Regions from separate parts of the Burkholderia mycopellens genome, predicted to be linked through region 3. Evidence: riboswitches for the same ligand, from Rfam matches in the RefSeq annotation. Region 3 holds a riboswitch; each other region holds the start of a gene.
What was found. Region 3 has a riboswitch for cobalamin ahead of cobA (uroporphyrinogen-III C-methyltransferase). Riboswitches for the same ligand answer to the same signal wherever they lie in the genome.
Positions count from the first base shown of each region.

Region 1: it holds a riboswitch for cobalamin, as region 3 does, so the genes downstream of both, ACPTTC_RS20130 (CbtB domain-containing protein) here and cobA (uroporphyrinogen-III C-methyltransferase) in region 3, are expected to answer to the same signal.
Region 2: it holds a riboswitch for cobalamin, as region 3 does, so the genes downstream of both, ACPTTC_RS14345 (FecCD family ABC transporter permease) here and cobA (uroporphyrinogen-III C-methyltransferase) in region 3, are expected to answer to the same signal.

Region 1 is NZ_OZ183803.1:392,937-402,477, reverse strand. It holds gene speB (agmatinase) at 1-75, shown strand, start outside; gene ACPTTC_RS20160 (MFS transporter) at 130-1,455, shown strand; gene ACPTTC_RS20155 (epoxyqueuosine reductase QueH) at 1,620-1,847, opposite strand; gene ACPTTC_RS20150 (hypothetical protein) at 1,844-2,149, opposite strand; gene metE (5-methyltetrahydropteroyltriglutamate--homocysteine S-methyltransferase) at 2,338-4,632, opposite strand; gene ACPTTC_RS20140 (LysR family transcriptional regulator) at 4,761-5,669, shown strand; gene ACPTTC_RS20135 (CbtA family protein) at 5,692-6,414, opposite strand; gene ACPTTC_RS20130 (CbtB domain-containing protein) at 6,428-6,637, opposite strand; cobalamin riboswitch at 6,671-6,808, opposite strand; gene ACPTTC_RS20125 (histidine phosphatase family protein) at 6,858-7,445, shown strand; gene ACPTTC_RS20120 (inorganic phosphate transporter) at 7,632-9,224, shown strand; gene ACPTTC_RS20115 (2OG-Fe(II) oxygenase) at 9,538-9,541, shown strand, end outside.
Region 2 is NZ_OZ183802.1:3,087,930-3,097,470, forward strand. It holds gene cobC (alpha-ribazole phosphatase) at 83-667, opposite strand; gene ACPTTC_RS14330 (adenosylcobinamide-GDP ribazoletransferase) at 652-1,428, opposite strand; gene cobT (nicotinate-nucleotide--dimethylbenzimidazole phosphoribosyltransferase) at 1,418-2,473, opposite strand; gene ACPTTC_RS14340 (ABC transporter ATP-binding protein) at 2,526-3,341, opposite strand; gene ACPTTC_RS14345 (FecCD family ABC transporter permease) at 3,338-4,336, opposite strand; cobalamin riboswitch at 4,496-4,746, opposite strand; gene ACPTTC_RS14350 (ATPase) at 4,901-5,251, shown strand; gene ACPTTC_RS14355 (cell division protein ZapA) at 5,248-5,562, shown strand; RNA gene ssrS (6S RNA) at 5,644-5,825, shown strand; gene ACPTTC_RS14365 (EVE domain-containing protein) at 5,897-6,358, shown strand; gene ACPTTC_RS14370 (SIMPL domain-containing protein) at 6,538-7,278, shown strand; gene lgt (prolipoprotein diacylglyceryl transferase) at 7,390-8,280, opposite strand; gene ACPTTC_RS14380 (LysR substrate-binding domain-containing protein) at 8,372-9,286, opposite strand; gene ilvD (dihydroxy-acid dehydratase) at 9,422-9,541, shown strand, end outside.
Region 3 is NZ_OZ183802.1:2,046,520-2,056,060, reverse strand. It holds gene ACPTTC_RS09455 (ATP-binding protein) at 1-1,030, opposite strand, end outside; gene cobN (cobaltochelatase subunit CobN) at 1,027-4,824, opposite strand; gene cobW (cobalamin biosynthesis protein CobW) at 4,831-5,919, opposite strand; cobalamin riboswitch at 6,250-6,515, opposite strand; cobalamin riboswitch at 6,629-6,865, shown strand; gene cobA (uroporphyrinogen-III C-methyltransferase) at 7,036-7,785, shown strand; gene ACPTTC_RS09435 (cobalamin biosynthesis protein) at 7,782-8,159, shown strand; gene cobO (cob(I)yrinic acid a,c-diamide adenosyltransferase) at 8,198-8,800, shown strand; gene ACPTTC_RS09425 (cobyrinate a,c-diamide synthase) at 8,803-9,541, shown strand, end outside.

The DNA of each region.
Region 1 (9,541 bases), on a different replicon from region 3:
ACCACGGCGCTGCTCGGCGCGAACCTCGCGTACGAGCTGCTGTGCGTGCTGCCGGGCGTCGCGTACCGCGACTGATCCCCGCGCCGCCACCTATTCCAAATCAAAGGATTCAGAGGAGCACAAATCAAGATGGGGACTTCCGTCAAGCAACCCAAGCGGGCGGCGCTCGCGTCGTTCGTCGGCACCACGATCGAGTGGTACGACTTCTATAGCTACGCGACCGCCGCCGCCATCGTGTTCGGGCCGCTGTTCTTTCCCGGCGAAAACCGCTTCATCAGCCTGCTCGCATCGTTCGGCTCGTTCGCGGTCGGCTTCTTCGCACGGCCGCTCGGCGGCGTGATGTTCGGCTACCTCGGCGACCGCTTCGGCCGCAAGCGTTCGCTGCTCGCGACGCTGATGCTGATGGCCGTGTCGACGGTGGCGATCGGCCTGCTGCCGACCCATGCGCAAGCCGGCGTGATTGCACCGATCCTGCTCGTGCTGATGCGCGTGCTGCAAGGCATCGCGGTCGGCGGCGAATGGGGCGGCGCGGTGCTGCTCGCGGGCGAGCATGCACCGGAAGGCAAGCGCACGTTCTTCGCGTCGTTCGCGCAGCTCGGCAGCGCGAGCGGCCTGATCCTGTCGATGCTCGCGTTCGGCGCGATCAGCACGCTGTCGAAGGAAGACATGATGAGCTGGGGCTGGCGCGTGCCGTTCCTCGCGAGTTCCGTACTGCTGATCGTCGGCTTCGTGATCCGCGCGAGCGTGTCCGAATCGCCCGAGTTCGAGGAAGTCAAGAAGAGCGGCGACATCGCGCAAAAACCGCTGCGAGAAGCGCTCAAGTACTGGCCGCTGCTGCTGCTCGCCATCGGTGCGAACGTGTACGGCATCGCCGGCGTGTACTTCAGCAACATCTTCATGATCAGCTATGCGACGCAGTTCCTGTCGCTCGACCGGTCGATGGTGCTGCATTGCATGACGATCGTCGCCGTACTGCAGTTCGTCGTGCAGCTCGCGGCCGCGTTCCTCGCGCAGCGCTTCGGCACCACGCGCGTGCTGCTGATCACCGGCGCATGGGCCGCGATCGTCCCGTTCGTCATGCTGCCGCTCGTGCACATGGGCACGCCGCTGTCGATCACGATCGGCGTCGGCCTCGCGACGCTCGCGGAATCGGGCTACTACTCGGTGGTCGCGGGCTTCGTCAGCGGCATCTTCGTCGCACGCATCCGCTACACGGCGATCTCGATCGCGTACCAGGTGTGCGGCGCACTGGCCGGCGGCCTCACGCCGCTCGTCGCGACCATCATCGCGCAGAACACCGCGCCGCAATGGTGGCCGCTCGCGCTCCAGTACACGAGCGCCGCGATCCTGTCGTCGCTGTGCGTGTGGCTGATTTCGCGCCGCGTGAGCATCGACGATGCGGGCGCGCCGCGCAAGACGGCCGACACGTTGCCGCGCGCAGCTCGCACCGCGTAACGCACATAAACACCGGGCTGGCCGCGTCGCCCGCCCGCGTCTCATGCAAAAAAGCGGCCTTCGTCGAAGGCCGCTTCTTCTTTGCCCGACTCCAGCCGCCACGCGCCCGTCTTTCCGGCTACACCGTGCTCGGCCTTCCTCGCCGCCCTCCGGCGCGTCCGCGCCTAATACATCATGCCGCCCCGGATCGGTTCACAACCGTTCGACTTGCGCTGCAGGTTGGCGTCGCGTGGCGAATACGTGCATCCGCAGTACGCCTGCCGGTAGAACGTCTCGCGTTTGCGGATCTCGATCATGCGCGCCGAACCGCCGCCCGTGCGCCAGTTGTATTCCCCGTCCTCGCTGTAGCCACCGGGCCGCGACAGCGGTTTGCGTTTGTCGACGGTCGTCATGTTCGCTCCGTACCGAATACGGTATTCAGAATGACGGCGCGCATCGCGCCGTCCGCCTGCTCGGCGCGCGCTTGCGCCGCACCGAGATCCGGTGAATCGCGATCGGTATCAATCAGAGTCGCTTGTGCATCGTCGCTCGCGATCCATGCGCTGGCCATGTCACGCAGCATCGCCCGGTCGGTACGCAACAGCCGGCTCACGACCACCCGGCCGATTTCCTCGTAAATCGCCCAGCAATCGTCGCTGCCGTCCTCGAGCGCCTTCAGCAATCGGTCGATTGCGTCGTTCGCGGCCTGGCTCATGATGCGCTTCTCCCATCCGAATGAACAAGCCGGCCGGCGTCCGATCCTGCGCCGGCCCGCCCGCGATCGCCGCGCCGGATCATGATGCCGCGGTGACCGGAGTGGAAACGACGCGTCCCGGTGCCTGCCCGGAACGCTCTCGACCGGTGCGACATCCGCCGCCGGATCATCGATCCGCGCAGCACGTGTTATTGCACCTGGTTGCGCAGCGTCTTCGCGGCGGCGACCATGTTCGTCAGCGCCGGAATCACTTCCGCCCACTGGCGCGTCTTCAGGCCGCAGTCCGGGTTCACCCATAGCCGTTCCGCTGGAATCCGCTCAGCCGCCTTCTTCATCAGGCCGACGATGTGCTCCTGCGTCGGGATGTTTGGCGAGTGAATGTCGTACACGCCCGGCCCGATTTCGTTCGGATACTTGAAGGTGTCGAATGCGTCGAGCAGTTCCATGTCCGAGCGCGACGTCTCGATCGTGATCACGTCCGCATCCATGTCGGCGATCGACGCGATGATGTCGTTGAACTCCGAATAGCACATGTGCGTATGAATCTGCGTTTCGTCCTGCACGCCGTTCGCGGCGACGCGAAACGCTTCGACCGCCCACTTCAGGTACTCGCCCCACTGGGCGCGGCGCAGCGGCAGCCCTTCGCGCAGCGCAGCCTCGTCGATCTGGATCACGCGCACGCCGGCCCTCTCGAGATCGAGCACTTCCTCGCGGATCGCCAGCGCGAGCTGGTAGCACGACACCGAGCGCGGCTGGTCGTCGCGCACGAACGACCAGTTCAGGATCGTCACGGGGCCGGTCAACATGCCCTTCATCGGCTTGTTCGTCAGCGACTGCGCATACGTGATCCATTCGACCGTCATCGCCTTCGGACGGCTGATGTCGCCGAACAGGATCGGCGGCTTCACGCAACGCGAACCGTACGACTGCACCCAGCCGAACTGGCTGAACGCGTAGCCGTCGAGTTGCTCGCCAAAATATTCGACCATGTCGTTACGCTCGGCTTCGCCGTGCACGAGCACGTCGAGTTCGAGCGATTCCTGCTCGCGGACGCTGCGTTCGATCTCGGCCTGCATCGCCTTGCGGTAGCCGGCTTCATCCAGCGCGCCGGCCTTGAACCGGCTGCGGGCCTGACGGATTTCGCCGGTCTGCGGGAACGAGCCGATCGTCGTCGTCGGAAACGCCGGCAGGTTCAGGCGTGCCGACTGCTTCGGCGCGCGCTGCGGATAGGGGCTCACGCGGTTGCCGAGCTGCGCGTCCATCCGGGCGATCGCGGCCTTCACCGCCGGGTCGTTCACGCGCGGCGAGTTGCGACGCGAATGGATCGCGGCGGCGTTCGCGGCCAGCGCATCGGCCACCTTGTCACGGCCTTCGTTCAGTGCGGTCGCGAGCACCTTCAGCTCGTCGAGCTTCTGCAGCGCGAACGCGAGCCACGAGCGGATTTCCGCGTCGAGCTTCTCCTCGCTCGCGAGATCGACCGGCACGTGCAGCAGCGAGCACGACAGCGCAAGCCACAGGCGATCGCCCAGTTGCTTCGCGAGCGGCTCGAGCCAGTCGAGCGTCGCGTTCAGGTCCGTCTTCCAGATGTTGCGGCCGTTGATCGCGCCCACCGACAGCACCCGCTCGGCCGGCAGTTCACGTACCAGCGCGTCGACTTCGTCGCGTGCGTTGATCGCATCGACATGCAGGCCGTCGACCGGCAGCGAGCTCGCGAGCGCCAGATTGCTCTGCAACTGGCCGAAGTACGTCGCGAGCAGCACCTTGATCCGGCGCGTTTCGAGCGCCGCGTACGCGGTCTTGAATGCTTGCCGCCATTCGTCGTCGAGTTCGGTGACGAGGATCGGTTCGTCGACCTGTATCCATTCGACGCCCTGCGCGGTCAGCGTGTCGAGCAGCGCGCCGTACACCGGCAGCAGCTTCGGCAGCAGCGCGAGGCGGTCGGAATCGTCCTTCGCCTTGCCGAGCCACAGGTACGTGACGGGGCCGAGGATCACCGGCTTCGCGGCCACGCCCTGCGCCTGCGCTTCCGCCAGTTGCTGCAGCAGGCGCGACGGGTCGAGCGAGAAGTTCGTGTCCGCGTGGAACTCCGGCACGATGTAGTGGTAGTTCGTATCGAACCACTTCGTCATTTCACCGGCCGCGACACCACCGCAGCACGCGGCATGTTCTTCCGCCGACTGCGCCGAACGGCCGCGCGCGACGCGGAAATAGTTGTCGAGCACGTCGCCGTGGAAGCCTTGCACGCGCTTCGGCAAGTTGCCGAGCGTGAAGCTCATGTCGAGCACCTGGTCGTAGAACGCGAAGTCGCCGACCGGGGCCAGGCCCAGGTCGCGCTGGTCGTTCCAGTGACGCCGGCGCAGCTCGGCGCCGAGTGCCTTCAGCTCGTCGCGCGACGATTCGCCCTTCCAGTAGCGTTCGAGACCGAACTTGAGTTCGCGCTTCGCGCCGATGCGCGGAAAACCAAGGTTGTGGGTCGTGACCATGAGCTTCCGTCCAGAAGAGAAATTGAATGTCCGGTAGCCATGATAGGGATTTCAAATCATGAAATAAAATGGCATTATTTCATTCATCCATTAAAGTCATTCATGTTTCTGTTGCGCGAGCGAAATCCATGCTGGAACGATTCCATCTTGTCGTCATTCGTGAAGTCGAGCGCCAGGGCTCGCTGACTGCGGCCGCCAATACGCTGCACCTCACGCAATCGGCCCTCAGCCATACCGTCCGGAAAATCGAGCAGCAGCTCGGTACGCCGATCTGGAATCGGGAAGGTCGCGGCCTGCGGCTCACGCAGGGCGGGCAGTATCTGCTGAAGCTGGCGAACCGGCTGCTGCCGCAGTTCGAGCTCGCCGAGGAGCGGATGAAGCAGTACGCAAAGGGTGAGCGCGGCACGCTGCGCATCGGGATGGAGTGCCACCCGTGCTACCAGTGGCTCCTGAAGGTCGTGTCGCCGTACCTGTCGCGCTGGCCCGACGTCGACGTCGACGTGAAGCAGCGCTTCCAGTTCGGCGGCATCGGCGCGCTGTTCGGCTATGACATCGACGTGCTTGTGACGCCCGATCCGCTGAACAAGCCGGGCCTGCGCTTCGACCCGGTGTTCGACTACGAACAGGTGCTGGTGGTCGCCGATTCACACCGTTTTGCGAACGCCGAATACGTGACGCCGGAACAGCTCAACGACGAGGTCCTGATCACCTATCCTGTCGAAACCGATCGGCTCGACATCTACACCCAGTTCCTGACGCCGGCGGGAATCGTGCCGAAGCGGCACAAGTCGATCGAGACGACCGACATCATGCTGCAGATGGTGGCGAGCGAACGCGGCGTGGCCGCGCTGCCGAGATGGCTTGCCGACGAATACGCAGACCGGATGCCGGTCGTGCCGGTCAAGCTTGGCAAGAAGGGGATCGCGAAGCAGATCTTCCTCGGCATCCGTGAAGCGGATGAATCGATCGACTATCTGGCCGCGTTCGTCGCGCTGGCGCGCGAATCGACGAAGAGCGCGCCGCGCATGCTGCGCTAGGCGCCCCCCGTTGCCATGCGCGTCAGGCGGCGCGCATGCCGAAGCGTTCGCCGCGCTCGACCCATGCGCCGAACAGCAGGCCGATCGTCGTCCACATGATCACCTGCATGCCGATCGCCGCGGCGCGGAACTTCCACAGGACGACTGCCGGGAAGGCAGCCGGCACCTCGTTGATCGACGGCAGCCCGAGCTGCACGGCCGCGATGATCGCGATGAACACGAGCCCCGCGACGATCGACGCGTTCCATTGCCCGAGCTTCGCCAGCAGGTGGCGGCGCACGTTGACCGAGAACACCATCGTCGCGATCGAGATCGCGATCATCAGGAAAAACAAGCCCGTTCGATAGCCGATCGTGTCGGGGTCGCCGACCGACGGCGGATTGGCCGGGTACTTGATGTTCGGCACGATCACGAGCGCGATGAACGCCGCCAGCGCGAGCCACGCGGCCAGCGGCCGCGCCGGGAGGCGGCTGCCTCGGCCATAGGCATACGCAAAGACCAGCGAGAACAGCCCGCCGAAGGCCGCGCCGTACGTGACGACGCCGGTCAGCAAGCCGATGCCGGCCTGCGTGTGGCGGCTTACCAGCTCGGGTTCCGGCGCGTCGCCCTTGGCGGCGTCGAGTTTTTCTTCAAAGGAGATTGCCTGATCGACTTGCGGTTCGCCGACGATCTTGGCGAAACCGAACGTCAGGAGGCCTGCGGCGATGCCTGCGAGCATCCCGCGCATGAGCAGCTTTCCGACCATCGTGTACTCCGCGTCAGTGGCAGGGGAAGCCGAGCAGATGGCGGCCGTCGTGGACGAACTCGTGGACGTACATGCCCGGCACGAGCGACGTTGCCCCCTGTTCCGCGCCGACGAAATAAATCGCGAGCAACAGGATCAGGCCGACGAACACGGCCCACGGCAACAGTTCACGGACGGGGATGGGCGCCGGCACGACCGCCGGCTTCAGCACTGCTTCGCTCATGGATGCACCTCAGGGGAATCGCGCCCCGACAAATGTTGGATGGGTACGAAGGCAGGTCTGGCTTCCGGGATCATGGATCACCGGTTACAGTGGCGCGACCGCGCCGGAATTGAACCGGCTTCCGCGTTTCGTATCGGGCGAATTGTACGCGCGAACGTTCGCGTATTGAAGCGGCGCCAGGTGAACGAACACCCCCGTCCCGGATCATCCGAAAAACGACATGAACCAGCATGCCTCGCTGCGCCTGATCGCACACGCATCGACCCGGGCGATGCGTACCGGCGCGTTTCCCGACGACGATCCGCTCGACGCGCACGGGCTCGCCGAAGCCGCGGCGCGGCGCGACCGGTGGACAGGCATCACCGGCGCGCTCGTGCTGTGCAGCCCGGCCCGCTGTGCGGTGCAGACCGCCGATGCGCTCGGCCTGCATGCCGACATCGATGACGCACTGCGTGACATCGACTACCGAAACTGGCGCGGCAAGCGGCTGCACGACCTCGCGCGCGACTTTCCTGACGAACTGGGCGCGTGGATCGGCAATCCGTCCGCGTCGCCGCACGGCGGTGAATCGTTCGACGCAGCGATACGCCGCGTCGGCACATGGTTGAACGCGCTGCAACACCACCGCGACATCGTCGCCATCACGCACGCGCCGATCGTTCGCGCGGCCATCGCGCATGCGCTGCGGATGGATCCCGACGCGGCAACCCGCATCGACGTCGCACCGCTGTCGTGCACGACATTCGCCGCATCACCGCACGGATGGATGTTGATCGCCGACGACGATCGGCGCGACACCGCCACATAGCCTCCTGCCGTGTTGCGTTCGCGATATCGACCACGACACAAGCCGACGTGTCGTGTCGCAATCGCACTTGCATGGCAACGCTCACCTTACGTCACTGTAAGACACACCGTTCGCACTCCCTGCTGTCATCAAACTGACTGCTAGCCGAAGCTAGGATCGGACGCGGTTCCCTTACGAGACACCGTCATGAATCAACCTGCTTCGTCTGCCCCGAACAATTCGGGTTCCGTCGAGCGCACCAGGCAGCTCGGCTTGGCCGTCTTCCTGCTGGTGCTCGCGATCGGTGCGATCTATATCGCCACGCACCTGATCGACGATCTGTCGCCGATGCGCGAAGGATCGCTGTTCCCGTACCTGATGCTCGGCGCCGCGCTGCTGATCGCGCTCGGCTTCGAATTCGTCAACGGTTTCCACGACACCGCGAACGCGGTGGCCACCGTGATCTATACGCACTCGCTGACGCCGAACGTCGCGGTGATCTGGTCCGGCCTGTGGAACTTCCTCGGCGTGATGATCTCGAGCGGCGCCGTCGCGTTCGGCATCCTGCAACTGCTGCCGGTCGAGCTGATCCTGCAGGTCGGCAGCGGCGCGGGCTTCGCGATGGTGTTCGCGTTGCTGATCGCCGCGATCGTGTGGAACCTCGCGACCTGGTATTTCGGATTGCCGTCGTCGAGCTCGCATACGCTGATCGGGTCGATCATCGGCGTCGGGCTGATGAATCAGCTGATGCACGGGCCGTCCGGCACGAGCGGCGTCGACTGGGGCCAGGCGCTCGGCGTCGGCAAGTCGCTGCTGTTCTCGCCGATCGTCGGCTTCCTGTGCGCGGCGCTACTGCTGCTCGTGCTGAAAACCCTCGTGCGGATTCCCGAGCTGTACAAGGAGCCGCCGAAAGACCAGCCGCCGCCGTTCTGGATTCGTTGCCTGCTGATCCTGACCTGCACCGGCGTATCGTTCGCGCACGGCTCGAACGACGGGCAGAAAGGGATGGGCCTCATCATGCTGATCCTGATCGGCACGGTGCCGACCGCCTACGCGCTGAACAAGGCCGTCACGCCGGCCGAGACACAGACCTTCGTTGCGGTCGCGAACCAGGCAGCCGCGACGTTCGGGAAGTACACGAACGGCGTCGCACCGTCCGCGAACCCGCGCGCCGACGTCGAGCTTTACGTCCAGCATCGCGCACTGACGCCGGCCGTGATCCCCGCCGTTCAGCAGTTGTCCACGTCGCTCGCGACCGCGGTCGGCGCATCGGGCTCGATGGCGGCCGTGCCGCAGCGTGACGTCGACAACGTGCGCAACACGATGTATCTGGTGTCCGAAGCAATTCGCCTGATCGAGAAGTCCGGTCAACCCGCGTTCGCTGCCGACGACAAGCTCGCAATCGACAACTATCGCAAACAGCTCGACCACGCGACCAAGTTCATTCCGACGTGGGTGAAGGTTGCGGTCGCGATCGCACTCGGCCTCGGCACGATGGTCGGCTGGAAGCGCATCGTCGTGACCGTCGGCGAGAAAATCGGCAAGCAGCATTTGACGTACGGACAGGGCGCATCGGCCGAACTCGTCGCGATGCTCACGATCGGCGCGGCCGACGTGTACGGATTGCCCGTGTCGACGACGCACGTGCTGTCGTCGGGCGTCGCAGGCACGATGGCGGCGAACGGATCGGGCCTGCAATGGGGCACGGTGCGCAGCCTCGTGCTGGCGTGGGTGCTGACGCTGCCCGCGTCGATCGTACTTGCCGGCGGGCTCTATTGGCTGTTCCGGTCGGTGGCGTAAACGGTGATTCGGCGGGTGGCCGGCAGGAGCCGGCTATCCGCTGCAGAAGAATCGGCCCTCGCTTCTCCGCTTCTCCGCTTCTCCCATTCGACTCGTCGAGGCGCCCGGTGCGTCCATGCCGTCGCGAGCGCTCGCCCTCTGCCTTTCCCGAATTGAAGCGCAAGATCCGGAGCGCGTCGGTGCATGGACATCCGTAGACTGTGCTCATCAATATTTACCGTGGATTTACCGTGGACTCAACCGTGCGAACGACGTTGCCGAAGCATTTCGCGCGACTGCATGGCGCCCCATTGCTGACGAACAAGGTACGCCCGTGA
Region 2 (9,541 bases), 1.0 Mb from region 3:
CGACTTGCGCGTGCATCGCGTGTTGGATGCCTGAGACGAATTGACCGCGCGCTGCGCCGCTCGCACGCGGTTGCCGGCGCGCCTATTCGTCCCAGTGCACCGCTTCCCACATTCGCGTGGCGGCATCCATGCGCAGCCAGACGACACCGCCTGTCGGTACCGGGCGCGACAGCAACGTATCGAGCGGCACGCGCAGTACATGCGATGCGAACGTACGAATCACGCCCGCGTGCGTGACGACCCATTGCGGCCGATCAAACCGCACCACTGCGTCGACCCGTCCCGCGACCCGCGCGGCAAATCGCGCAACGCTTTCGCCGCCATGCGCACACGCATGCATCAGGTCCGCCGCCCACGCATCGAGCGCCGCGCGATCGATAGCGTCCCAGCGCCGCATTTCCCACGCGCCGAAATCCATTTCCTGCCAGCCAGCGTCGCACCGTAACGGCACGCCGCATGCCTGCGCGAGCCGTTCGGCAACCGACGCGCAGCGCGTCAGCGGGCTCGTCCAGACCTGTTCGGGAAGCGGCACGCGGAGTGCCGACAAATGCGCGCGCACGGCCTGCGTGCCGGCGTCGGCCGGTGCAGCGAGCGGCACGTCGCTGCGTCCGTAGCAGATGCCCGGCTCGACGCCGACGGCAGGATGACGGATCAGGACGACGTCCATCCGAGCACCACGAGATAGATCGCCAGTTCGCACAGTTGCTGCGTGAAGCCGAGACAGTCGCCCGTATAACCGCCGATCCGCTTCACGAAATAGCGGGCGACCCACGCGCGCACGAGCACGAGCGCACCGCATGCGGCGACGCCCATGCGCCAGTCGGGCCAGAACAACCAGGGCAATCCGAATAGCGCCGCGACGCACGCCGCGCGTGCGCCCATCCGTTGCGCAACCGGTTTCGCCTTGCCTTCGGGCCGCACGTAGTCGAGCGTCATCAGCAAGCTCACCGCCGCCGCGCGGCTCGCCGCATGCGCGGCGATCATCGTCCACGCGGCACGCAACGGCAGCATGGACGCAAGCGCCTGCCATTTCACGCCAAGCGAGATCACGAGCGCGACTGCGCCGAACGTGCCGATCCGCGAGTCGTGCATGATGCGCAGCACGTCGTCGCGCGTATAGCCGCCGCCGAATGCATCGCAGCTGTCGGCCAGGCCGTCTTCGTGAAAGGCGCCCGTTGCGAGCAGCGTCGCGGCCATCGACAACCCGACCGCGATCGACGGCGGCAGCGCGCGCAGCGCAGCGAGATAGACGAGCGCGCCCCATGCGCCGACCCATGCGCCGACGAGCGGGAAATAACGCGCGGCCTGGTCGAGATCGCCGGCTGCGTAGCCGATCGCGCGCGGCACGGGCACGCGGGTGAAATAGCCGAGCGCGACGAAGAAGTAACGCAGTTCGGCCCGCACGCCGCGCGCGCGATCAGGCGCCACGATTGTCGACGCCGGCGGATTCGAAGCTCGCCATCTCGGTGAGGAATGCGGCAGCCGCACGCACGAGCGGCAGCGCGAGCGCCGCACCCGTGCCTTCGCCAAGCCGCAGGTCGAGTGCGAGCAGCGGCTTCGCGCCGAAATGCTCGAGCATGCGCCGGTGCCCGGCCTCGTGCGACGTATGCGAGAACACGCAGTAGTCGCGCACGCCCGGCACGATGCGCTCGGCGACGAGCAGCGCGGCCGTCGCGATGAAGCCGTCGACGAGAATCGTCATCCGCTCGCTCGCGGCCGCGAGATACGCGCCCGTCATCATCGCGATCTCGAAGCCGCCGAACGTCGCGAGCACATCGAGCGGCGCGATCGCGTGCGAGTGCTTGACGAGCGCGCGTCCGAGCACCGCGCGCTTGTGCGCGAGGCCCTGGTCGTCGAGGCCCGTGCCGCGCCCGACGCACGCGTCGATCGGCACGCTGAGCAGGCGGCTCATCAGGCACGCGGCCGACGACGTGTTCGCGATTCCCATCTCGCCGAAGCCGATCACGTTCGTGCCGAGCGACGCATGCAGGCGCACGCGCGCCGCGCCGGCCGCGAGCGCCGTCATCGCCTCGTCGCGCGTCATCGCCGGCTCCGCCGCGAAGTTGCGCGTGCCGCGCGCGACCGGCAGCGACACCAACCGGTCGGACAGCGGCAGCGGCGACGCGACGCCCGCATCGACGATCTCGAGCGTGCTCTGCGCGACGCCCGAGAACGCGTTGATCGCCGCACCGCCGGCGAGGAAGTTCGCGACCATCTGCGCGGTCACCGCTTGCGGATAAGGACTCACGCCCTCGGCGGCAATCCCGTGATCGCCGGCAAACACGATCATCACGGGACGCCGCACGACCGGCCGCTCCGTGTGCTGGATCAGGCCGATCTGCAGCGCGATCGCCTCGAGCTGGCCGAGGCTGCCGGGGGGCTTGGTCTTGTGGTCGATCACGTGCTGCAGGCGCTTGCGCAGTTCGTCGTCGAGCGGCGCGATCGCGGGCGGGAAGTGGGTTGGGGTCGTCATCGAAGTGCCGGGTCGTTGGCGCGGTGTGCGCCGCGCATCGGAAAAGAAAAGGTCATTGTCGCTCGGGCCACGCCGGCAGCAGCGCATCGCGGCCGTTCTCGCGGATCAGCACGAGCGGATAACCGAACGCATCGCTCGCGCGCTCCGGCGTCAGCACGTCGTGCACGGGGCCGGCCCACGCATGGCCGCGGCCGTCGAGCAACAGCGCATGCGTCGCGAAACGTCGCGCGAGATTCAGATCATGGCACGAGAACAGCACCGTGCGCGGGCCTGCGTCGAGCCATGCCGCCAGCGCGGTCAGGCAATCGATCTGGTGATGCAGGTCGAGATGCGCGAGCGGCTCGTCGAGCAGCATCAACGGCGCGTCCTGGCACAGCGTCGCGGCCAGCGCGACGCGCTGCCGCTCGCCGCCCGACAGCGACAGCACGTCGCGAGAAGCGAGCCCGGTCAGGTCGAATGTCGCCAGCGCGTCGCGCGCGGCCGCGCGGTCGCCGTCGCGCTCCCATCCCCAGCCGCCGAGGTACGGAAAGCGGTTGAGCAGCACCGTGTCGAAGACGGTCGCGCTGAAGGCGTCGTGCAGTTGCTGCGGCATCAGCGCGCGACGCTGCGCGAGCCGCTCGGGTGGCCATGCGGCAAGCGGCCGGCCGTCGATCTCGACGTGCCCGCCGGCCGGCGGCTGCAGCCCGGCGAGCGTCGCGAGCAGCGTCGTCTTGCCCGCGCCGTTGGGTCCGGCGACGCACCAGATCTCGCCGGGACGGAATGCCCGGGTAAAGCCGTCGAGCAGCGTGCGCGCACCGGCCTTCAGCGTCAGCCCGACGGCCGCGTAGTTCATGTCGCCGGCAGTGGCATGCAGTGCGGCTCCCGTCATCGCATCGGCCTCCTCAACAACATCCACAGGAATACCGGCACGCCGATCAGCGCGGTCATCACGCCGACCGGCAGTTGCGCGGGCGCGATCACGGTACGCGCGAGCAGGTCGGCCGCCATCACGCCGCCGCCGCCCGCGAGCATCGCGGCCGGCAGCAGCATGCGCTGGTCATTGCCGAAGGCGAGCCGCAGCGCATGCGGCACGACGAGGCCGACGAAACCGATCGTGCCGGCCGTCGTCACCGCGGCCGCGGCGGCCAGCGACGCGACGAGATAGATCCGCACGCGCAGGCGCGCAACGGGCACGCCGAGCGCGAGCGCGGTCGCATCGCCGCGCAGCAGCACGTTCAGTTGCGGCGCGGCCGGCAGCGCGACGCATGCGGCCAGCAACAGCGCCCCCCAAGCGAACCACGGCGCGGTCACGCCGTTCAGGTCGCCGGTCAGCCAGAAGATGATCCCGCGCAGCCGTGCATCGGGCGCGAGCGACAGCAGCAGCGTGACGAGTGCGCCCCACCCCGCCGCGATCACGACGCCCGTGAGCAGCAGCCGCGGCGACGCATCGCGCGCTTCGCCGCGCCACAGCTCGCGGCGTGCGAGACCGAGCACGAGCGCGACCGACACGAGCGAACCGGCGAACGCCGACGCATCGACGAGCCACCACGCGCCGCCCGCGATCATCGCGACGAGCGCGAAGCCGGCCGCGCCACCCGACACGCCGAGTACGTACGGCTCCGCGAGCGGATTGCGCAACAACACCTGCAGCAGTGCACCGGCCAGCGCGAGCAGCGCGCCGCATGCGAAGCCGGCGAGCGCGCGCGGCAGGCGCAACGTGCGGACGATATCGGCGAACAGCGCGTCGCCGCCATGCGGCACGAGCGACGCGAGCGCCTGCCATGGCGACATCGGCACGCTGCCGATCGACAGCGACGCGACGAACAGCAACGCGACCGCCGCGGCCAGCGCGGCCCAGATCGCGGTGGCGCGCGCGGCGCTCATGCCGCGCACGGCGCCGCACACGACGTGCGGCGCCCCCGCTTGCGGCCGCCGGCCGGTCGTGACGTAAGCGCCGCGCGGACGATTGGGGTCAGCATCGAAGAAGGTTCCGTGAAGCGTTGCGCGCCCCGCCTCCCCGCAGGCCGCGCGTCACGAAGCCCGTGCGGGCTCCCCGTCTCGGCCGGTATCCGGGCTGGCGGCGGTCCGGCTCGCCTTCCCGCGCGATGACGCGCAGTGGCCCGCGTCCGCATGCAAGACTTGCACGCGAAACGCGCTTGAGCCGGCCTGCGTCACGGGACGCGGCCGCTTACCGTTGCGGGGGCAGCGCAGGTTGGCGGGCTTCCGGCGCCCGCGCCCTGCTTCCCGTTTAACCGCGCGTTCCACGCGCGAGCACCGAGGCGGCGCCAGTTTAGGAGCGGGTCGCGCGAGCGTCAAGGAAGCGTCCGGACGTGCACGGGACGCGCCGATTCGCGGCAAGAAGCAGGGGTGTTACGACTGGAAACGTTACAGATGTCGGATTGCGCGTTATTCCGCGCTAAAATGCTGGGTCTTTAGAGGACGCAGCAAATGCTCAACGAACTCGAAACCCTATCTCAAAATATTGGCCGTCTGATTTCGCTGAACAAGCGCTATCACTCGGAACGGCTCGCGCTCGAGGAGCAGGTCGCGCAATTGCGCGCGGATGCGGACGCTGTCCGCGCGGAACTCGCGCAACTGCGCGATGAACGCAATGCACTTGCGGCCGAGCGTGACACGCTGTCAGCAAAGATCGACGACGCCCAGGTGAAACTGAACGCGATTCTCGAAAAGCTGCCACGCTCGAAAAGTGCGGAGCAAGCCGACAACCAGCTCGACCTGCTGGATGGGCAGGCGCGTACGGATGGCGATGACGCGGCCAGCCACGGAGAACATGCATGAGCACCAAGCAGATCGAAGTCTCGATTCTCGGTCAGGCCTATCGGCTCGCCTGCTCGGCCGAGACCGAAGCGGCACTGCTCGAAGCGGTCGCGCGGGTCGATGCCGAAATGTCGAAAATCCGCTCGAACAGCTCGGTACGCGGCACCGATCGCATCGCCGTGATGGCGGCGCTGTCGCTCGCATCCGAATTGCTGCGGCTGCAAACGAGCGTGCGGCACGGTGAAGCATTTCCGGCGGAGGAAATCCGTCGTACAATGCACCAGATGAATGAACAGCTCGGCGCGGTGCTCGCACAGCACGAGACGCAGTAACGTTTTAATCGATGCGTCGATTCCCCTTGATCTCGGCGATCAACGGTGGTCAAATTGGCGCATCGAATCACAGTTCAGTCAGCTTCCCTGCCTGGTTCGCCAAGGTCATATATTCCTTGAACCAATGCCATGTGCACGGTTGCGGAAATTTGTAGCACGGGCGCGCGCGTCACTCTGTCTGATGTACCCGAAGTGCTGCTAACTGCGACCAATTCTGAACCTCAGGTTCAGGATGCCGGCCTAGCGGCCAAGGCGGGGGCCTATCCAACGGCATCGGGCGAAGCCCGGTGCCGTTTTCTTTTGTAGCAGCCTCTTTCTGCGTCGATCACGATCCATGCAATACTGGCTGATGAAGTCCGAACCGGACGAAGCAAGCATCGACGATCTCGCCAACGCACCGCAGCGCTCGCTGCCGTGGACGGGCGTGCGCAACTATCAAGCGCGCAATTTCATGCGCGACACGATGAAGATCGGCGACGGCGTGCTGTTCTATCACTCGAGTTGCCCCGAGCCGGGCATCGCGGGTCTCGCCGAAGTGTCGTCGACGCCCTACCCCGACCCCACGCAGTTCGATCCGAAAAGCCCCTATTACGACCCGAAGTCGACTCAGGAAGCGCCGCGCTGGCTGCTCGTCGACGTGCGCTTCGTGAAAAAAACGCCGCTCGTGCCGCTCGCCGCGCTGCGCGAACACGACGAACTCGCCGACATGCGTGTGCTCGCACGCGGCAACCGGCTGTCGATCACGCCTGTCACGCGCGCCGAATGGCGCTTCATCACCGAAAAGCTGATGAAGTAGGCGCATGCCAAAGGTCAAATCTGGTCAGTACGCGCCGCCGCCACGGAACTCGCGGCGCTTTCGCGCGGCCTAAGCAACCGCTGTCGGCCGATCAGGCCGGCTGCCGTTTTTCGTCGCGCGGTACGCCCGCGTCGTGCACGCGCGATCCGCGTGCACGCCCTCGCACAAGGAGTCCAACAATGACCAAGAAATCCGCACTCGCGCTGTCGCTCGCCCTTGCCGCCGCCGTGCCCGTCGCGCTGACGCTCGCGTCGACCACCGCTCACGCGCAAACCGCGAACCCGCACTTTCCGGAGCCGGCAGGCGTGCTGTCGCTGTCGTCGCAGGCCAGCGCCGACGTGCCGCAGGACATCATCCACATCACGCTGTTCTACGAGCAGCAAGCCAAGGATCCGGGCAGCCTCACCGCGCAGTTGAACCAGCGCGCCGACGCAGCGCTGTCACAGGCGAAGGGCGTATCGGGCGTCACCGCACACACGGGCGCGTTCTCCGTGTACCCGAGCACCGATCGCGACGGCAAGATTTCCGCGTGGCGCGGCCGCACCGAGGTCGCACTCGAATCGCGCGATTTCGCTGCAGCGTCGAAGCTTGCGGGCCAGTTGTCGAACCTGATGCAGGTCGCGAACGTCGAGTTCTCGCTGTCGCCCGAAGCGCAGCGTGCGGCCGAACAGAAGCTGACGACCGAGGCGATCAAGTCGTTCCGCGCCCGCGCGGACGAAGCCGCGAAGGCATTCGGTTACAGCAGCTACACGATCCGCGACGTGAACGTCGGCGGTGGCCGCAACGTGCAGCCGTACCCGCGCATGATGGCGATGGCCGCCGCGCCGATGGACAGCGCAAAGATGAGCGCACCGATCGCGGTCGAAGGCGGCAAGGCCACCGTGTCGGTCACGGTCAACGGCTCCGTGCAGATGAAGTAACGCGCAGCGCACGGCAGCCCGAAATGAAAAACGCCGGCCCGAGGGCCGGCGTTTTTCATTTGCGTGCGTGTTGTCGATGCACGCGCCGATCGCACGTGCATCGGCATCGCATCATGCAGCGGCATGCGCCGCGCGACGGCGATACGCCCAGACCATCAGCGCGATGCCCCCGAGGATCATCGGCAGCGACAACCACTGCCCCATCGACAGGCCGAGCGCGAGCAGGCCGAGGAAGTCGTCGGGCTCGCGCGCGAACTCGACCGTGAAGCGTGCGAGCCCGTAGCCGATCAGGAACAGCGCGGACACGGCGCCCATCGGCCGCGACTTGCGCGAAAAGAAGAACAGCGCGAAAAACAGCACGATGCCTTCGAGCGCGATTTCATAGAGCTGCGAAGGATGGCGCGGCAGCATCTGGTACTGCATGAACACGTCGGCGAGATGCCACTTCTCGACGAGTTCCGGATGCTTCGGCAACCATGCCGCATCGTCGCGCATCGCACCCGGGAACAGCATCGCCCACGGCGCGGAAGGATCGGTCACGCGGCCCCACAGTTCGCCGTTGATGAAGTTGCCGAGCCGCCCGGCCGCGAGCCCGGTCGGCACCATCGGCGCGACGAAATCGGTGACCTGCAACCAGTGGCGCTTGCGCTGCCACGCGAACAACATCATCGCGAGCGTCACGCCGAGGAAGCCGCCGTGAAACGACATGCCGCCTTCCCACACCTTGAACACGTCGAGCGGATGCGAGAAATAGAAATCGGCCTTGTAGAACAGCACATAGCCGAGCCGGCCGCCGAGCACGGTGCCGAGCACGCCGTAGAACATCATGTCGTCGATGTCCTTCGCGGTCCAGCCTTGTGCCGCGACGTGCGGCAACTTCAGCCGGATCCGGCCGACGACGATCGCCGCGATGAAGCCGACGAGATACATGAGCCCGTACCAGCGCACGGCCAGCGGCCCGAGATGGATCGCAACGGGGTCGAAATTCGGGTGAATGATCATGGGTTAGCGAAGAAGTTTTCGAATGCGGTACGGCCGTCGCAAACGCACGGCACCGCGCTTTGGACGGCACCGGCGCGTCATCGTTCACGTGTCACGTGGCGAGGGCCTGCGCGCGCACGACGTCGATGAAGCCGGCCAGCACGGGGCTCACGTCGCCGGTACGCCACACGAGGCCCGTCTCGACGACCGGCGCGTGACCGGCGAGCGGCCGGTAGACCACGCCGGTGCGCCGCAGGTTACGCAGCGATTGCGGCACCAGTGCGACGCCCATGCCGGCCGATACGAGGCTGACGATCGTCTGCATCTGGATCGCCTCCTGGCCGATGTGCGGAGTTTCCCCCGCCGCGCCGTAGCAGCCCGTAATGATGTCATAAAAGCCGGGCGCCAAACGACGCGGAAAGATCACGAGCGGCAGCGCGGCAATCTCGGCGAGACGGACGGGCTCGTCTTCCGGCGCATCGCTCGCCGCGGCCGGCATCGCCACCACCAACGGCTCGCGCACGACGGGCAGGTACGACAGCCCGGCCGCGTGGCGTGGCGGCACGGGTGGAATGACGAGCCCCGCGTCGATGCGGCCCGCGACGAGATCGTCGATCTGCACGTCGCTCGTCGCCTCCGCGAGTTGCAGCCGCACCTGCGGATAGCGCGCGCCGAACGCACGCAGCAGCGCAGGCAGCAGCCCGTAATCGGCGGTCGACACGAACGCGAGCGACAGCGAGCCGGCCTCGCCGCGCGCGAGCCGTCGCGCAAGCGGCGGCAACGCATCGGCCGATGCCAGCAGCCGGCGCACGTCGGGCAGCAGCGCCGCCCCGACCGCAGTCAACGCCACCGAGCGCTTGGTGCGCGCGAACAGCGCGACGCCGAGCGCATCCTCGAGCGCACGGATCGCCTGTGACAGCGGCGGCTGCGTCATCGACAGGCGTTCGGCCGCGCGGCCGAAATGACGCTCGTCGGCGACGGTCACGAAATAGCGCCACTGGCGCAGGTCGGGAATCGAATCGGCCATACCTTTTTCATTCGGAAAACGACTTAATACGCGACAAATAATATATTGGACATCCCAATCCGGAAACTCCATTCTTGACTGATCCGAACCGGCGCGCCGCTCACCGGCATCGCCCAGACAACGATGGAGTCCCCCATGGCTTACAACCGTCGCTCGAAGCACATCACGCAAGGCGTGGCCCGATCGCCGAACCGCTCGATGTATTACGCACTCGGCTACCAGAAGGACGATTTCGACAAGCCGATGGTCGGCATC
Region 3 (9,541 bases):
GCCCGGCCGCTTCGGGCGGCAGGTAGCCCCAGTCGCCCTGCGACGGCGTGGCATCGTCCTTCGCCGCACCCGATGGATCGCCGGGGCGCTCGCGCGCATCGGGCGCACCGTGACCGTCACGTTCGCCGCCCGGTTGCGGCGCGCCGGACGAGGGTGGCATGCCCGCGTGGCGCCGGTGCCGCAGCACCGCGTCGGCCACCCGCTCCACATGCGACACCGTCACCGCGCCGGCCTGCTCCAGCGCGGCGAGCGCGCGCGCCGCGCGCAGCATCACGAGATCGGCGCGCAGCCCGTCGACGGCCGCGTCGATACACAGCGCGCTGACGCGCGCATGGACTGCATCGTCGAAATCGAGCGCCACCAGCCGTGCGCGCGCCGCGTGAATCCGGTCGCCGAGCTCACGTTGCGCGGATGCATGGCGCGCGCGAAACGCATCCGGATCGAGATCGAATGCAAGCCGTGCCTTCACGATCCGCTCGCGCTGTGCGGCGTCGAAGCAGTTCTCCAGCTCGACCATCAAACCGAAGCGGTCGAGCAGTTGCGGACGCAGCTCGCCCTCCTCCGGATTCATCGTCCCGACGAGCACGAAGCGCGCATCGTGCGCGTGCGACACGCCATCGCGCTCGACGATGTTCACGCCGCTCGCGGCGACGTCGAGCAGCGTGTCGACGAGCCCGTCGGCGAGCAGGTTCACTTCGTCGACGTACAGCACGCCGAGATGCGCCCTCGCGAGGAGTCCCGGCCGGAAGCGCACGCCGTTTTCGGCGAGCGCATGCGCGAGATCGAGCGTACCCGTCACCTGCTCGTCGCTCGCAGACAGCGGCAGCGTGACGAACTGCCCTTCGGGCAACAGCTCCGCGAGGCCGCGCGCCGCGGTCGATTTCGCGGTGCCGCGCGGCCCGCTCACGAGCACGCCGCCCAGCGACGGGTCGATCGCGGCCAGCAGCAGCGCCTGCTGCAGCGCATCCTGCGCGACCAGCGCCGCAAACGGAAAAACCGCGCGGGCGCGGTGCATCGTCGGATCGGTCATCGCCGTCCCCCTTCCTGGAATTGTTCGCTCGCGAGCCAGACCGCCTCGATCCGGTCGCGATAGTCGCCCGGCTGCTGCCACAGGCCGCGCTGCATCGCTTCGACGAAGCGTTCGCAGATGCCGTGCAGCGCCTTCGGGTTGTGCCGTTCGAGGAATGCGCGGGTAGCGTCGTCGAACAGGTACGCGTCGGCGACGAGCGCGTACTGGTGGTCGGACAGCACGCGCGCGGTCGCGTCATAGCCGTACAGGTAGTCGACGGTCGCCGCCATCTCGGCCGCGCCCTTGTAACCATGGCGCTTCACGCCGTCGAGCCATTTCGGGTTGACGACGCGCGAGCGGATCACGCGCGCGATTTCCTCGCGCAGCGTGCGCATCTTCGGCGCGACCGGGTTCGCGTGGTCGCCGTGGTAGATGCTCGGCTGCTGCCCGGACAGGTGCCGCACGGCCGCCGTCATCCCGCCCTGGAACTGGTAGTAGTCGTTCGAATCGAGGATGTCGTGCTCGCGGCTGTCCTGGTTCTGCACGACGACGTCGATCGTCGCGAGCCGCTCGCCGAACACGTCGGCCGCGGCGTCGCCCGCGCTGTTCTGCGCGTACGCATGGCCGCCCCACCGGCGGTAGGCGTCGGCGAGATCGGCGTCGGCCTGCCAGCGGCGCTGGTCGATCAGGTCCTGCAGGCCCGCGCCGTAGCTGCCCGGCCGCGCGCCGAACACGCGCCAGCCGGCACGGCGCCGCGCCTCGTCCGGTGCCACGCCCCGTGCGATCCACGTCTCGCGTTCACGCTCGATGCGCGCACGAATCGGGTTCAGGTCCTCGGGCTCGTCGAGCGCGGCCACGGCCTGCACGGCCGCGTCGAACAGGTGCATCAGGTTCGGGAACGCGTCGCGGAAGAAGCCCGACACGCGCAGCGTCACGTCGATGCGCGGCCGGTCGAAGATCTCGATCGGCAGGATCTCGAAGTCGGTCACGCGGTGGCTGCCGTGCGCCCATTTCGGCCGTACGCCGAGCAGCGCGAACGCCTGCGCGATGTCGTCGCCACCGGTGCGCATCGTCGCCGTGCCCCATACCGAGAGGCCGATTGCGCGCGGATAGTCGCCGTGATCCTGCAGATGACGCTCGATCAGTTGCTGCGCGGATTTCAGGCCGAGCGCCCACGCGGCCTGCGTCGGCACCGCGCGCGTGTCGACCGAGTAGAAGTTGCGGCCGGTCGGCAGCACGTCGGGGCGGCCGCGCGACGGCGAGCCGCTCGGCCCCGGCGGCACGAAGCGGCCGTCGAGCCCGCGCAGCAGCTGACGCATTTCCTCGCCGCCGCACGCGTCGAGCGCAGGCAGCAGCGTCGCGCGCACGCGTTCGAGCACGGCGAGCGTGTGCGGCCAGTCGCCGGGAGGCGTCGAATGGGTATCCGTATCTGCGCACAGCCCGTCCAGCCATTGCTGCGCGAGCTGTTCGAGCCGCTCCCGCGTATCGCCCGCATGGCGCCACGGAGATGCGTCGAGCGCCTGCAGGATCGCCGGGCGCGGGCCGGCCCACGGCGCGGCCCAGTCGGCCGCGAGCGGATCGAAATCGTCGCCGAGCGCGAGATCGCGCGCGAGCGCCCCGATCAGCCCTGCCCGCGCCCCCTTGCCGTCACCGACCGGAAAGCGTGCGAGCGCGAGCAGCGTGTCGCGCCGCTGGCGCGCGGCCGGCGATACGCCGAACACGTGCAGACCGTCGCGAATCTGCGCTTCCTTCAGCTCGCACAGCCACGCGTCGACGCGCGTGAGCAGCGCATCCTCGTCGCCCGTATCGCGCGGCGGCGACACGCTCAGTTCGTCATGCAAACGATGTTCGGCGATCGTCGCGAGGATCGTCTTGCGCAGCAGCTTCGCGCGCCGCGCATCGACCATCAGCGCTTCGTAGTATTCGTCGACCTGCCGTTCGAGATCCTGCAGCGGGCCGTAGTTTTCCGCGCGGGTGAGCGGCGGCATCAGGTGATCGACGATCACGGCCTGCGCGCGGCGCTTCGCCTGGCTGCCCTCGCCCGGATCGTTGACGATGAACGGGTACAGGTGCGGCAGCGGCCCGAGCGTCAGGTCGGGCCAGCACGCGTCGGACAGCGCGACGCTCTTGCCCGGCAGCCATTCGAGGTTGCCGTGCTTGCCGAGGTGGATGACCGCGTCGATGCGATACGCGTCGCGCAGCCAGAAATAGAACGCGAGATACGCGTGCGGCGGCACGAGATCCGCGTCGTGGTAGCTCGCGTAATCGTTCTCGCCGCGCGAGCGCGACGGCTGGATGCCGACGAACACGTTGCCCGCGCGCCAGCCGGCGATCGTGAAGCGCCCTTGCCGCAGCGTCGGGTCGGCTTCGGGCGGGCCCCAGCGTGCGTTCAGCGCGTCGCGCACGGCCGCCGGCAGCCGCGCGAAACGGGCGACGTAGTCGGCCAGCGGGAAGCTCTGGAATGCGGGGCGCAGCGCGTGCACGGCCGTGTCGTTGGTCACGCCTTCGGTGAGCCGTGCGATCAGCGCGTCGCCGTCGGGCGGCAGGTCGGCCACCGCATAGCCCGCATCGCGCAGCGCCGCGAGCACGCGCAGCGCGGACGCCGGCGTGTCGAGCCCGACGCCGTTGCCGATCCGCCCTTCGCTTTGCGGATAGTTCGCGAGAATCAGCGCGATACGCTTGTCGGCGTGGTCGAGCGTGCGCAGCCGGCACCAGCCGCGCGCGAGGGCCGCGACGAACGCGATCCGCTCGGCATCCGGCTGATAGCGCACGACGTCGACCTCGGTATGCGGGCAGCGGTACGCGAGCCCCTTGAAGCTCACCGCGCGCGTGACGATGCGCCCGTCGACCTCGGGCAGCGCGATGTGCATCGCGATGTCGCGCGCATGCAGGCCCTGGTTGTCGGCCACCCACGCGTCGCGATTGCCGCCGGACAGGATCACCTGCAGCACCGGCGCGTCGCCGGCGAGCACGTCCGGTTCGGCGGCATCGATCGCGCCGGCCGCGAACGCGGTCGTGTTCAGCACGAGCGCGACGTCGTGCGTGTCGCAGAGCTGCGTGATGACCTCGCGGCTCACCGCGTCCTTCAGCGACGTGACCGCGATCGGCAGCGGATTCAGCCCTGCGTCGACGAGCGCGTTGGCCAGCGCGTCGAACACGGCCGTGTTCGCGGCCTGCCAGTGCGCGCGATAGAACAGGATCGCGACGACGGGCGCGCCGGGCGTCCAGCGCGGCCGCCAGTCGTCGACGCTCGCGCGGTCGCGCGCCGGGTGGTACAGCGCGGCGGCCGGCAGCGGGCGCGGCAGCTCGGGCTCGTCGCCGAAGCCGAGCGTGTGGAATGCAATGCTGCGCAGCAGCGCCTCGGCGTTGTGCACGCCGCCTTCACGCAGGTAGCGCCACCACAGCCGGCACAGGTCGGGCGCGACGGTGCTTTTCGCGACGAGGTTCGGGTCCTCCTGCAGGTCGCCCGAGAACATCGCGAGCGGCAGATTGCGCTTCGACGCGAGCGACACGGCCTGCTCGATCCCGTACGGCCAATACGCCTCGCCGCCGAGATGATCGATCACGACCGACTTCGCATGCTGCAGCACGTCGTCGACGTAGAAGTCGACCGACGCCGGCTGCCGCAGGAACGTGACGTTCGCGAGCCGCACGCTCGGGAAGCCGGCCGGCAGATGCGGCACGACGCTCGCGAGCAGCGACAGCGTCGTGTCGGCCGAGCTCAGGATCACGATGTCGGCCGGCTGCTGGTCGATCCGGACGACGCCCTGCGTATCGTCGACGAAGCCGCCCGGCGTGGTGCGCAACAGATGCATCGTGCGTTACGCCTGTTGCGGTTCGGCCGCGCACGCGGCATCGAACGCGCGCTGCAGCGCGGCCGCGTCGAGATCCTCGCCGATCAGCACGAAGCGGCTCGCGCGCGTTTCGCCGTCCTGCCAGCGACGGTCGAAATAGCTGTCGAAGCGGCGGCCGACGCCCTGGATCACGAGCCGCATCGGCGCGCCGGGCAGCGCGGCGAAGCCCTTTGCGCGGTAGATCGTGTGCGCCTCGACGACGCGCTGCAGCGCGGCGATCGTCGCTTCGCGCGTGCCGGCGTCGCCCGACACGACCACCGAGTCGAAATCGTCGTGATGATGATCGTGATCGCCGTCGTCGGCCGAGCCGTGATGGTCGTGACGCAGGTGGATCGTTGCTTCCGATGCCGATTCGAGACCGAGCAGCATCGCGAGATCGAGCTCGCCACGCGTCGCGCGCACGATCTTCACCTGCGGCGGGATCTCGTCGCGGATCGCGGTTTCGATCTGCGCGAACGCCGCGTCGTCGACAAGATCGGCCTTGTTCACGATCACGAGATCGGCGGACGACAGTTGATCGGCGAACAGCTCGTGCAGCGGCGATTCGTGGTCGAGGTTCGGATCGGCGCGGCGTTGCGCGTCGACGGCCTGCGGGTTTTCCGCGAACTGGCCGCTTGCGGCGGCCGGCCCGTCGACCACGGTCACGACCGCATCGACCGTGAAGCTGTTGCGGATCGTCGGCCAGTTGAACGCCTGCACGAGCGGCTTCGGCAGCGCGAGGCCGGACGTCTCGATCAGCACGTGGTCGATGTCCGCGCGGCGCTCGACGAGCGCTTCCATCACCGGATAGAACTCTTCCTGCACCGTGCAGCACAGGCAGCCGTTCGCGAGTTCGTAGAGCTGGCCCGACGCTTCGCCCTGCGCGCCGTCGGCATCGTCGCAGCCGATGCCGCAGCCCTTGAGGATTTCGCCGTCGATGCCGAGCTCGCCGAATTCGTTGACGATCACCGCGATGCGGCGGCCTTCGGCGTGCTGCAGGATGTGGCGCATCAGCGTGGTCTTGCCGCTGCCGAGAAAGCCCGTGACGATCGTGACGGGAAGCTTGCGTAGGGTCATGGTAGGTCCAGGGTCGAAAATGGAATCAGGCCGGGATCGTCGCGTCGATGGCGGCGTGGCAGTTCATCTGGCGGATCGCGGGCCTGCCGCCGCGCGATCCGCACGGACAGTCGCGGGGCGGGCGGAACGACGAATCGGACATGGTGCTTCCTTGCGAACGGTCGACATCGTGAATGCCAACACGGCTGCCGCCGGCCCGGCTCGCGCAGCCGGCCGTTCCCCGCGACGGCCGGCGCGGGTTCGCGCATGGGCAGATCGGCGGAGGAAGCGGGCAACATGCGGGCGTCGGGCCTGCTGCGGCCGTGGACGATGCGCCGCCTCCCCGCGGCGCTGAACCCCAATGTTTAGGCCGGTATCCGGGCTGACGAACACGCCGCTTCGCCTTCCCGGATGCGCGCGGCATCCAGTGGCGGTCGTCCGCATGCGCGCGGCATGCGGCGAAGCGGCGTTGCGTGGCGCTTGCGCGCGACGCGTTCGCTTACCGTTGCGGGGGCAGCACAGGTTGGCTCGACTGCGGCGCAGGCGGGCGCCCTGTTTCCCGTTTAACTGCGCGCACCGGAGCGGCGCGCGCGAGCACCAAAACGCGTGCGAGTGTAGGCGGCGGTGCGGGGAGCGTCAAGGCGAAGCGGGCCGCCCGGCCCGGTTGCGGATGGCCGGCGCGCAGGGCTGGAAGCCGTGCGCGGCGGTTCGTTCGGGTGGATCGCTGTGCTATCGTAGCGCCGCGTTCGGTGCTCGCATGCGCATTCCGCGCCTGCAGTTAAACGGGAAACAGGAGGCGGCCTGCCGCCCGGCCTGTGCTGTCCCCGCAACGGTACGCCGCCCGCGCGACGCGCTTCCCCGCGCACGCGCCCATGCCGCCCACGATGCCACTGCCCTTCAGCCGGGCGGGAAGGCTGCGGTCTGGCAAGCGGCCAGCCCGGATACCGGCCGACGCAAGGGGCGAGCCCGACGCTCGCCGAACGCCCGATCCGCGGGGGACGGATGGGGTGCGCATTCCGCCCGCGTCCGCGCGGGCTTCGTTCGATCCGCCATGCGTGACCTGTCTGCCGGCCGCCGCCGCGCCGCCCGCCTGCCCTGTTCCACTGTTTCGACACGGTGCGCGCCGTGCCGCGCCCGATGAGCCGCGCGTGGCTCGTCGGCGCCGGCCCCGGCGACGCCGACCTGCTGACGCTCAAGGCCGTCCACGCGATCGGCGCGGCGGACGTGCTGCTCGTCGACGATCTCGTGAATCCCGACGTACTGCGCCATGCGCGTGCCGATGCGCACATCGAGCACGTCGGCAAGCGCGGCGGCCATGCGTCGACGCCGCAGGCGGCGATCGTCGCTGCGATGCTCGCTCATCTGCGCGCGGGCCGCAGCGTCGCGCGGCTCAAGGGCGGCGATCCGTTCGTGTTCGGCCGCGGCGGCGAGGAACTGGCCGCGCTCGGCGCGGCGGGATTCCCGGTCGAAGTCGTGAACGGCGTCACCGCGGGTATCGCCGCGCCGGCCGCCATCGGCATCCCGGTCACGCAGCGCGGCGACGCGCAGGGCGTGATCTTCGTCACGGGCCACGGCGCGGGCGCCGACGAGCCCGACTGGCACGCGCTCGCGGCCACGCGCATGACGATCGTCATCTATATGGGCATCCGCCGGCTCGACGCGATTGCAACCGCGCTGCGCGAAGGCGGCCTGCCCGGCGATACGCCGTGCGCGGCGATCGAGCATGCGACGCGCCCCGAACAGCGGCACGCGCTCGCGACGCTCGATACGCTCGTCGAACGCGTCGGCGCGACCGGCATCGGTTCGCCTGCGATCGTCGTGATCGGGCGCGTCGCGGCGTTCGCCGACGCTCCCGCGGTACGTGCCGCGCTCGGCGGCGGCGCATGATGCGCGTCGCGCTCGGCATCGGTTTCCGTGCGGGCGCAACGGCCGCGCAACTCGATGCCGCAATCCGCGCGGCGCTGACGCTGTACCCGGCCGCCGAACCAGCGCTCGTTGCCACGCTCGCCGACAAGGCGCGTGCCCGCGCGCTGCGCACGCTGTGCGCGCGACGCGGCTGGCCGCTCGTCGCGTTCGACGCGGCGCACCTCGCGCGCCGTCCCGAACTGGCCGCGAGCGGCCCGTCGGATGCCGCGCTCGCCCGCTTCGGCGTCGCGGGCGTGGCCGAGCCGTGCGCGCGGCTCGCGGCGCCGCACGGCCGGCTGCTGGGCCCCAAATCCATCCGGGACGGTGTGACGGTCGCACTCGCCGGCCCGCTCTGAACCCTTTTGTTTCGCTTTCTTTCGACAGGACGAATCCGATGAAAACCGACGCCGAATCCCATCAACGGATGACCGAACGCCGCCGCGCGGGCCACGAGAAGAAGCAGGCCGCCGCCGTCAACGAAAAGGGCCTGCTGATCGTCAACACCGGCAACGGCAAGGGCAAGAGCACGGCCGCGTTCGGCATGGCGGTGCGCGTGCTCGGCCACGGCATGCGGCTCGGCGTCGTGCAGTTCATCAAGGGCGCGCTGCACACGTCCGAGCGCGACTTCCTCGGCGCGGTGGCCGAATGCGATTTCGTGACGATGGGCGACGGCTATACGTGGAACACGCAGAACCGCGATGCCGACATCGCGACCGCGCGCAAGGGCTGGGACGAGGCGCGCCGGATGATCGAGAGCGGCGACTACCGGATGGTGATCCTCGACGAGCTGAACACGGTGCTCAAGTACGAATACCTGCCGCTCGACGAAGTGCTCGCGACGCTGGCCGCGCGGCCCGATGCGGTGCACGTCGTCGTGACCGGGCGGCATGCGCCCGATGCGCTGATCGAAGCGGCCGACCTCGTCACCGAAATGCGGCTCGTCAAGCATCCGTACAAGGAACAGGGCGTGAAGGCGCAGCGCGGCGTGGAGTTCTGAGCATGGCCGCCTGCCCCGCGCTGTTCGTCAGTGCGCCCGCGTCGGGCCAGGGCAAGACGTCGGTGACGGCGGGCCTCGCGCGATTGCACCGCCGGCTCGGCCGGCGCGTGCGCGTATTCAAGACCGGGCCCGATTTTCTCGATCCGATGCTGCTCGAGCGCGCGAGCGGCGCGCCCGTGCATGCGCTCGACCTCGGGATGGTCGGCGAGGCCGGCTGCCGTGCGCTGCTTGCCGACGCCGCGCGCGAGGCGGACCTGATCCTGATCGAGGGCGTGATGGGGTTGTTCGACGGCACGCCGAGCAGTGCCGACCTCGCGGCCGCGTTCGGCGTGCCGGTCGTCGCGGTGATTTCCGCGAAGTCGATGGCGCAGACGTTCGCGGCGATCGCGTTCGGGCTCGCGCGGTTCCGGCCGGGGCTGCCGTTTCACGGCGTGCTGGCGAATCGCGTCGGCTCGGCCCGGCACGCGGAACTGCTGCAACAGGCGCTGCCCGACGACCTGCGGTGGCTCGGGCACGTGCCGGCCGATGCGGGCATCGCGCTGCCGGAGCGGCATCTCGGCCTGCACCAGCCGAACGACATCGACGATCTCGACGCACGGCTCGATCGCGCGGCCGACGTGCTCGCGCACACGGCGCTTGCCGAATTGCCGCCGGCTGTCGTGTTCGCGGAACCGGATGCGGCAGCGCCGCTGCCGCGTGCGCTCGCCGGCAAGCGGATCGCGGTGGCGCGCGATGTCGCTT